3 regions of the Rhodococcus jostii RHA1 genome follow, and region 1 is predicted to be linked to each of the others. Evidence: riboswitches for the same ligand, from Rfam matches in the RefSeq annotation. Region 1 holds a riboswitch; each other region holds the start of a gene.
What was found. Region 1 has a riboswitch for S-adenosylmethionine ahead of RHA1_RS53535 (putative leader peptide). Riboswitches for the same ligand answer to the same signal wherever they lie in the genome.

Region 2: another riboswitch for S-adenosylmethionine. It lies ahead of RHA1_RS30485 (bifunctional o-acetylhomoserine/o-acetylserine sulfhydrylase); the one in region 1 lies ahead of RHA1_RS53535 (putative leader peptide).
Region 3: another riboswitch for S-adenosylmethionine. It lies ahead of RHA1_RS21365 (aminotransferase class V-fold PLP-dependent enzyme); the one in region 1 lies ahead of RHA1_RS53535 (putative leader peptide).

Annotation. Positions count from the first base shown of each region.
Region 1 covers NC_008268.1:2,364,826-2,368,095, forward strand. The annotation lists gene RHA1_RS10890 (amino acid ABC transporter permease) at 1-975, opposite strand, end outside; gene RHA1_RS53535 (putative leader peptide) at 1,121-1,195, opposite strand; SAM riboswitch class I at 1,203-1,299, opposite strand; gene RHA1_RS10895 (sulfite exporter TauE/SafE family protein) at 1,512-2,279, shown strand; gene RHA1_RS10900 (HAD-IIA family hydrolase) at 2,356-3,147, shown strand; gene RHA1_RS10905 (LppA family lipoprotein) at 3,169-3,270, opposite strand, start outside.
Region 2 covers NC_008268.1:6,722,401-6,725,670, reverse strand. The annotation lists gene RHA1_RS30490 (NADP-dependent isocitrate dehydrogenase) at 1-974, opposite strand, end outside; SAM riboswitch class IV at 1,249-1,369, shown strand; gene RHA1_RS30485 (bifunctional o-acetylhomoserine/o-acetylserine sulfhydrylase) at 1,484-2,767, shown strand; gene metX (homoserine O-acetyltransferase MetX) at 2,764-3,270, shown strand, end outside.
Region 3 covers NC_008268.1:4,626,856-4,630,125, forward strand. The annotation lists gene RHA1_RS21360 (MCE family protein) at 1-958, shown strand, start outside; SAM riboswitch class IV at 1,038-1,152, shown strand; gene RHA1_RS21365 (aminotransferase class V-fold PLP-dependent enzyme) at 1,204-2,499, shown strand; gene RHA1_RS53640 (putative leader peptide) at 2,528-2,596, shown strand; gene RHA1_RS21370 (LLM class oxidoreductase) at 2,646-3,270, shown strand, end outside.

The DNA.
Region 1 (3,270 bases):
CGTGGCACCTCTCGGTACGGAGACGCCGGCGTCACGGATCTCGGCAAACTTTCGGGTGAGCTTCTGCCACGGAGTCGGCGGCAGCGCCCGTGCCGATCCACGTGCGTAGTGCCGCTCGACGTAGTACTGGCCGATCGACAACAGCGTGGTCAGGATGATGTACCAGATCGTCGCGACCATCAGCAGTGGCACGACGCGGCCGTTGCGGCCGAAGATCACCTGAACCTGGTAGAACAATTCGGCAATTGCCATCGTCGACACGATCGAGGTGCCCTTGAACAGGCTGATCACCTCGTTCGCGGCGTTCGGCAGGATGCCGCGCATCGCCTGGGGCAGAACGATCTTGAAGAACTGACGTCGGCGCGGGATGCCCAGCGACTGCGCCGCTTCGATCTGCCCGTGGTCCACCGAGATGATGCCGGAGCGGATGATCTCGGCGGAGTACGCGGCCTGGTGCAGGGCCAGACCGATGACGGCGGCGGTGAAGCCGCTGATGACACCGTTGACCTCGAACGTGAAGAAGCCCGGACCGAACGGAATGCCCAGCGACAGAGTCTGATACAGGTACGTGATGTTGAACCAGAACAGAAGCTGCACGATCAGCGGAATCGACCGGAACGCCCAGATGTACACCCAGGCGATCACCTGCAGCACCGGGTTGTGCGACAAGCGGCTGACCGCCAGCACCACACCGAGTGCGAATCCGAGGATCGTCCCCCACAGTGTCAGCTTCACCGTCATCCACAGGGCCTGCAGCACGGAGCCGGCGGTGAAGTACTTGGCGAACGTCGCCCAGTCCCATCCCGGGTTGGTCGCGAGGCCGTGGACGAACTGGGCGAGCAGTACCAGCACGGCTGCGCTGACGACCCACCGCCACGGATGCCACCTCCGCGCCACTTCCAGCGCGGCGTCCCCGTCGCCGGAGGGCACTGAATCGAGGGGCGCGGCCGAACGCGCCCGGACGGGGGCGCTCACGCTCCCTCACCACTTACGACAGACATCACTGAGGCGGCCTTTCACCTGGAAACGGGACTGCAGGAGGGCGCGTCTTCCGCGGGATGCGGGCGCGCGTCAGGCACTCACCGGGCGAAATGCCCGGTGAGCGTGCTGTGAGACCTCGTCAACAGTGGCAGGAGGTGGTCCGGCACAGGTCGATGTGCCGTCTGCGCCACGCAGGGCGCGCGAGGTAGTTCATGTGCTGCCTTCCATCGATCCCGGCGGTAGCACCCGCACCCGAAAAATTCGGAAGGGTTGCTGCGACGTCAACGAGCCAGGTCTCTCGGTCGCTCTGGATGGTTGAAGCGAACACTAGCCGCATTCCCGAACCCCGTCAACACGGGGTATTTCCCTGCAACACAGGGAAAATGGTGCCGATCGCCCGCAAGAATCACCGTGCGCAGAAGTACTGACAGACGGAGATCCATGCGGTTGGATGATGCGTGCAGCCCTGTATCTCCGTGGTCGTGCGACCCGGCTGCCGGGCCTTCCGAGGCCCTTGTAACGTCGCCTCGGTGACACCACTCGAAGTCATCGCGATCCTGGTAGCCGGTGTAGGCGCGGGCGCGATCAACGCCATCGTCGGCAGCGGCACGCTCATCACCTTCCCCACCCTGGTGGCGTTCGGGTTCCCTCCGGTGACCGCCACGATGTCGAACGCGATCGGCCTGGTCGCCGGTGGCGTGTCCGGCACGTGGGGGTACCGGCGGGAACTGGCCGGGCAGGGGCCGCGGCTGCGGTGGCAGATCCCGGCGTCACTGTGCGGTGCGGTTCTCGGCTCGTGGCTACTGCTCCACCTACCCGAAACTGTGTTCGAACTCGTCGTCCCGGTGCTGCTGATCCTCGCCCTGATCCTGGTGGTGTTGCAGCCGAAGATTCAGGCCTGGGCGAAGCAGCGCGGCAGCCACGAGGCGGGGCTGAGCCCGGCGCGCCTCACCCTGCTGACCGTCGGGACGTTCGCCGTGGGAGTGTACGGCGGATACTTCACCGCCGCGCAGGGCATCCTGCTGATGGGTGTGATGGGCGCGATCCTGCCGGAGAGCCTGCAACGGATGAACGGCGCGAAGAACCTGCTCTCGCTCATCGTCAACGTCGTCGCCGCGACCGCGTACACGCTCGTGGCCTTCGACCGGATCAGCTGGGCGGCCGCCGGCCTGATCGCGGTGGGCTCGCTGCTCGGAGGCGTCCTCGGCGCCCGTTACGGCCGCAGGCTGTCGCCGACCGCATTGCGGGGAACCATCGTCGTCGTCGGCCTCATCGGTCTGTTCCGGCTGCTCGCATAGTCGCGCATGCACCCTCCCGCTCCCTCATACTGAGTCGGTGAGCAAAGACGTAGAGCACCCGGGCTGGACCTATCTGATGGACATGGACGGCGTTCTCGTCCACGAAGAGCACCTGGTCCCCGGGGCAGACCTGTTCCTGGCCGAACTCCGGGAGTCGGGTACCCCGTTCATCGTCCTCACCAACAATTCGATCAGGACTCCGCGCGATCTCCGCGCCCGTCTGCTCCGCACCGGCCTGGACATTCCCGAGGAATCGATCTGGACGTCCGCCCTGGCCACCGCGACGTTCCTGGCGAGCCAGCGACCCGGTGGCAGCGCCTACGTCGTCGGCGAATCCGGGCTCACCACCGCACTGCACGACATCGGGTACGTCCTCACCGACAACGATCCCGACTACGTGGTCCTCGGCGAGACCCGCACCTACTCCTTCGAGGCGATCACCACCGCAATTCGGTTGGTGGAGAAGGGCGCTCGCTTCATCGCCACCAACCCCGACCCCACCGGCCCGTCCCGGGAGGGTTCCCTTCCGGCCACCGGATCCGTTGCCGCACTGATCAGCAGGGCCACCGGTCGCGACCCGTACTACGTGGGCAAGCCGAATGCTCTGATGATGCGCTCGGCGCTGCGGGCCATCGGCGCGCACTCCGCGAACACGCTGATGATCGGCGACCGCATGGACACCGACATCGTCTGCGGGCTCGAGGCCGGGCTGCAGACCATCCTCGTCCTCACCGGAATTTCGACGCGGGATTCGGTGGAACTGTTCCCGTACCGTCCCACCGCGGTGCTCAAATCGGTCGGCGATCTGGTCGGCCGCACGTCGGATCCGTTCGGCGATGCGGCTCCGCCGCCCGTGAGTACTTCTTAACCGCGGGACGTTAACAAGTACTCACGGGTGGCGGCAGCCGGTGATGCCCCTGATCGTCGCTGCCCTGTACGTCCCGAACGTGATCCGGTTCCCGTCCCCACCGGCGAACGTCACGTCGTGATG
Region 2 (3,270 bases), 4.4 Mb from region 1:
GTCGGCTTGCCCTGCTGGTGCTGACGGAAGTGACGCGTCACGGTGCCGTGTGCGGCCTCGGCCTCACACGTCTTTCCGTCCGGGGTCAGCAGCACGGAGGTCATGAGGCCGAGCGACCCGAAGCCCTGCGCGACGGTGTCCGACTGGACGTCGCCGTCGTAGTTCTTGCAGGCCCAGACGTAGCCGCCCTCCCACTTGAGCGCCGACGCGACCATGTCGTCGATGAGTCGGTGCTCGTAGGTGAGTCCTGCCGCGTCGAACTCCGACTTGAACTCGGTCTCGTAGACGTGCTGGAAGATGTCCTTGAACGCGCCGTCGTACGCCTTGAGGATGGTGTTCTTGGTCGACAGGTACACCGGGTAGTTCTGCTGCAGGCCGTAGTTGAGCGAGGCACGCGCGAAGTCCTCGATGGACTTGGTGAAGTTGTACTGCCCCTGGACGACGCCGCCACCCTCGGGGAAGTTCACCAGCTCGTGCTCGATCGGCTCGCTGCCGTCCTCGGGCGTGTAGGTGATCATCACCTTGCCGGGGCCGGGGACCTTGAAGTCGGTGGCGCGGTACTGGTCGCCGAAGGCGTGACGGCCGATGATGATCGGCTTGGTCCAGCCCGGAACCAGTCGCGGAACGTTGGAGATGATGATCGGCGCGCGGAAGATCGTCCCACCGAGGATGTTGCGGATGGTGCCGTTGGGCGACCGCCACATCTTCTTGAGACCGAACTCCTCGACGCGTGCCTCGTCCGGGGTGATGGTCGCGCACTTGACGCCGACGCCGTGCTTCTTGATGGCGTTGGCCGCGTCGATGGTCACCTGGTCGTCGGTCTCGTCCCGGTATTCGATGCCGAGGTCGTAGTACTCGAGATTCACATCCAGGTAAGGATGGATCAGTTTGTCTTTGATGAACTGCCAGATAATGCGCGTCATCTCGTCGCCGTCGAGTTCGACGACGGTGCCCTCAACCTTGATTTTGGACATGGGTGCTTCGCGTCCTCCTAGGAAGTTTCCCTGGTTACACGGTTGCGGGCGCACTTTGTGAGTGGGTCCGCGAACGGTTCGCTTTTCAAACGTAAACGGTCGAAGCGGCCGCTGGGAGACCGCACGTAAACAAGACAAGCGTACTGCTATGCGCCACGCGCGCAAGACGTGGGGCACGCAGGCCGTCCCTACTCGCGGGTAACTTTTCCCTGCTAGTGGCCGTGAATCGGTGCCGTTTCCGGTCGTTCCACCCCAGCCGCTAAGATTCACTCCAGGTCATGAGTGCCAGCAACGAGCCCCGGCTAGCTGGCCGGCAACCCTCCACCGCGGTGGGGTGCCCCGGGTGATGACCTGGTTTCCTGATTCACACAACAGTCGGGTGACAAGCGCGGGTCCGACATCGGAGGTTCATGATGTGTTGTTGTCGTAGATAGACCCCAGACAAGCCCTGCGCGCGAACGAACCAGCAACTCTGTCGCGCCTCGTCAGACCACTGGAGTAGACAGCACATGACCGAGAACTGGTCGTTCGAGACCAAGCAGATCCACGCCGGGCAGACGTCCGACGCGACCACCAAGGCGCGGGCGCTGCCGATCTACCAGACCACCTCGTACACGTTCGACAGCACCGATCACGCTGCCGCGCTGTTCGGTCTGGCCGAGCCGGGCAACATCTACACCCGCATCATGAACCCCACCCAGGACGCGGTCGAGCAGCGCATCGCCGCCCTCGAAGGCGGCGTCGCCGCCCTGCTGCTGTCCTCCGGACAGGCCGCCGAGACGATCGCGATCCTGAACCTCGCCGAGGCGGGCGACCACATCGTCTCCAGCCCGCGGCTGTACGGCGGCACCTACAACCTCTTCCACTACACGCTGCCCAAGCTCGGCATCGAGGTCTCGTTCGTCGAGGACCCCGACGACCTCGAGCAGTGGAAGGACGCGGTCCGGGACAACACTAAGGCGTTCTACGGCGAGACCATCTCCAACCCCCGCAACGACGTCCTCGACCTGCCGGGCATCTCCGGGATCGCACATCAGCACGGGCTCCCCCTGATCGTCGACAACACGGTGGCCACCCCCTACCTGATCCGCCCCCTCGAGCACGGTGCGGACATCGTGGTGCACTCCGCCACCAAGTATCTCGGTGGCCACGGCACGGCGATCGCCGGAGTCATCGTCGACGGCGGCACGTTCGACTGGACCCAGGGCCGCCACGGCAACTTCACCACCCCGGACCCGAGCTACCACGGCGTCGTCTACTCCGAACTCGGACCGCCTGCGTTCGCCCTCAAGGCGCGCGTGCAGCTGCTCCGCGACCTCGGCTCGGCGATCTCCCCGTTCAACGCGTTCCTCATCGCCCAGGGTCTCGAGACGCTGAGCCTTCGGATGGAACGGCACGTGTCCAACGCGACCGCCGTCGCCCAGTACCTGGAGGCGCGGCCGGAGGTCGTGTCCGTCGGATACGCCGGGCTTCCGTCCTCGCCCTGGCACGACCGGGCGAAGCAGATCGCGCCGCGGGGTGCGGGCGCCATCGTGACGTTCGAACTCGCCGGCGGCATCGACGCCGGCAAGAAGTTCGTCAACGCGCTCACCCTGCACAGCCACGTCGCGAACATCGGCGACGTCCGCTCGCTGGTGATCCACCCGGCGTCCACCACACACTCCCAGCTGACCCCCGAGGAGCAGGCCGCCAGCGGCGTCACCCCCGGACTGGTCCGCCTGGCTGTAGGCATCGAAGGGATCGACGACATCATCGCCGATATCGAGACCGGACTCACGGCGGCGGCATCTTGACCGTGAGCGCTGTACAGAACCTGCCCGTGGCGGACGGACGTCTCGGCACCATCGACATCGGATCGCTCGAACTCGAGAGCGGAACAGTGATCCCGTCGGTGTCCCTCGCCGTGCAGCGATGGGGTGAGCTGTCCCCGAACCGGGACAACGTGGTGCTCGTCGAGCACGCCCTCACCGGCGACTCCCACGTCACCGGACCCGTCACCGACGAACACCCCTCCCCCGGCTGGTGGACCGGGATGGTCGGTCCCGGTGCGCCGATCGACACCGACGAATGGTGCGTCATCGCGACCAACGTCCTCGGTGGCTGCCGCGGCACCACCGGTCCCGGTTCGATCGCCGAGGACGGGCGCCCGTGGGGCAGCCGCTTCCCCGAGATCTCCATCCGCGACCAGATCGCGGCCGAGAAGAAGTTCACCGACCTGCTGGGCATCGACAAGCTGGCGTCCGTCGTCGGCGGTTCGATGGGCGGAATGCGCGCCCTCGAGTGGGCCGTCACCTAC
Region 3 (3,270 bases), 2.3 Mb from region 1:
CGTCGTGGCCAACAGGTCGGCGATCGGCGAGCAGTACGTCGACCTTCGGCCCGCCGCCGATCGCGAGCCCTTCCTCGCGGACGGATCCCGTATCGCCGTCGCCGACACGTCGACGCCGGTACCCGTCGAAGAATTGCTCGCCAGCACACAGGGATTGGCGGAATCCGTGCCGATCGACGCGCTCCACACCGTCGTGACGGAACTCGGCGCGGCGTTCGACGGCAAGGGCGAAGACCTTCAGTCGCTCGCGGACTCGTTGTCGGGGCTGTCGGCGTCGGGCGCGGAATCGCTCGACCGGACGTTGGCTCTGGTGCGCAACGGTCGCACCGTGCTGGACACGCAGTCCGAACAGTCCTCGGCGATCAAGGATTTCAGTGCCGACCTGGACTCGCTCGCGGATCGGCTGCGCAGCAGCGACCCGGACGTCCGGCGGCTGATCGACAACGGAAATCCGGCGAGCGATCAAGTGGGACAACTCGTCTCGGAGGCCGGACCGGGTGCCACGACGAACCTCGCCAACCTGTCCGCCACGGCGAAGACGATCGCGGTGCAGGCCACGGCTCTGCAGACCCTGTTCGTGTACCTGCCGGGGGTGGCGGCGGCGTCGTCGACCATTGCGCCCGACGACGGAACCGTGCACCTGGGCCTGGTGGCCGAGACAAACAATCCGCCGTCGTGCACCGTCGGCTACGAGGGCACCCAGGCGATCCTCCAGGAGATGAGGCGGAACGACCCGAACTTCGACGACACGCAGCAGGACTTCCCGCAGAACACCGCCGCGTCCTGCGAAGCCCCACAGGGCAGTCTCACCGGCGTCCGCAGTGCGAACCGGATCGTGTTCGGCGACCCCGCCACCGTTCAGCCGTGGGACTCCACGCCCAAGAAGGACCCGAACAAGCTGGACCTCAACCCGATTGCGAGTCAGCTCGCCCCGCTCCTCGGGGTGACCCCCAACTGACGCGAGTTCCGCGGCCCGGATCCCGGCCCTCCCGGTTTCGGGTTGACAACTGCGCGTCGATCCTGCAATCTTCGAAACAGGTCACGAGTACCAGCGTCAAGCCCCGGCTAGCTGGTCGGCAACCCTCCACCGCGGCGGGGTGCTCCGGGTGACGACCAGGCTGAGGTCCATACCGGACCCGGCAAGCGCGGACTCCGAGAGGGCACCGACCCTGCGACGAGTCCCTGACTACGAGGGATGTCGTGATGACTGCTGTACTGACCGCTGACGTGTGTGTTGCCCCCCTAGCCCAGGTTTCGGGCTCCGACCTGCGGGTTCCGCTCGTTCAGGGAGGCGACTGTGCCTACGTCAACTTCGACTACGCCGCCAGTGCGCCGGCGTTGGCGCAGGTGACCGACCGGATCGGGGCACTGCTCCCGACGTACTCCAGCGTGCACCGCGGCGCCGGCTACGCGTCGCGGGTCTCGACCGAGTGCTACGAGAAGGCCCGCGACTCGGTCGCCCGATTCGTCGGAGCGAGTGAGGACCAGGTGGTGGTCTTCACCCGGAACACGACCGACTCGCTGAATCTGCTCGCCGGCTGCGTCCCCGGCAGCACCGTGGTCCTCGACATCGAGCACCACGCGAACCTGCTGCCGTGGAAGAACTCTCGCGTCGTGAGGGCGGCGGACGCGCTGGAGGAGACTATCCGCCTGCTCGTCGCCGAACTGTGCTCCAAGCCCACCGCCCTGCTCGCGGTGACGGGTGCATCCAACGTGACCGGCGAGGTTCTGCCGATCGCCGCCCTCGCCGAGGTGGCGCATCGTTGCGGCGCACGGATTCTCGTCGACGCCGCTCAGCTCGCGCCGCACCGGCGCATCGACGTCGAGGAGTGGGGCGTCGACTACCTCGCGTTCTCCGGGCACAAGCTGTATGCCCCCTTCGGTGCCGGTGTGCTGGTGGGCCGCCGGGACTGGCTGGACGCCGCCGAGCCCTATCTCGCAGGCGGCGGGGCGGTCCGGAACGTGACCGTCGAATCGACCCAGTGGGCGCCCGCCCCTGCCCGGCACGAGGCGGGAACCCCCAACGTGCTCGGCGCGGCGGCGCTCGCCGCCGCGTGCGATGCACTGTCCGAGCTGGACTTCGGCACGGTGGCCGCACACGAGGCCGCGCTCACCGGCCGGCTCCTCGACGGCCTCGGCTCCGTCGACGGCCTGGAATTCCTGCGGCTGTGGTCGGACGCCCCCGACACCGTGGGGATCGTGACGTTCACGATCGACGGGTTCGAGCCGGGAGAGATCGCCGCCTACCTCTCCGCCGAACACGGAATCGGAGTTCGCGACGGGCGGTTCTGCGCCCATCCGCTGCTGGGGCGCCTCGGCAGGCCCGACGGCGCCGTGCGGGTGAGTGTGGGTCTCGGAAGCTGCTCAGAGGACGTGGATCGGCTGGTCGACGCGGTGCGCACCCTGGTGGCGGGCCGCCGGAGCTGGACCTACGCCAAGGAGAGCGGCCAGTGGAATCCGGTGCCGGAGACGCGTTTTTCGCGGGACGCGCTAGTATGACGGCATGGCATCGCAGGCTGGGAGCACAATGATTGCTCACTGGTGCCGTCGGCATGTCGATCTGTGCCGAACCGCCTCGGGTATGTGTTCGAGCTGACCGTTCTTCCAGCTCTGTTTCATTCACACGTCATTCCCGAGGAACCCCTATGTCTCGAGACAATGCCTTCGTATCCCGTCCCCTTCGCATCGCCGTCGAACTGACCGGCTCCGGCCACCACCCGGCGGCCGAGGGTGCCACCGGCACGCGGCCGATCAACGGCGCGGACTACTGGGTGGACCTGACCGCCGACTCGACGGATCAGCTCGACCTCACGTCGTTCCCGCCGAACGTCGTCCGGATCCGGGCCTCCGATCTGCGTGAGGCGCAGCAGGAACGCGCGCGGATCCGCGCCGAACTCGTCGCCGACGGTCGCGACCCCGACAGCGTCACCGTCCTGGTGGACCTCGAGGTGCTCATCGCCGGAGAGGCCCGCGCCGCCCGCAAGGAGCTGGCCCTCCTCGACAGCGCCCTGGAGGCGCCGCGTGCTCCGGTGTCGTTGCAGTACATCGGAACTCCGGTCGGCCTCGCCGGGCTCATCGCCGACATCCAGGCGGCCGGCGTCGCCGACGGTGTGACCGTGCTGCCGCTGTCGCTGCCCAGAGTTCTGGAGCAGCTCGTCGACGGCACCCTTCCGTGGCTGGAGGAGCGAGGTCTCGTCACCTCCGCCGACGCCGTCGACGAAGCGCTGCGCCGCTTCGACCTCCCGCTCCGCGAGCGGGTACTGGCATCCT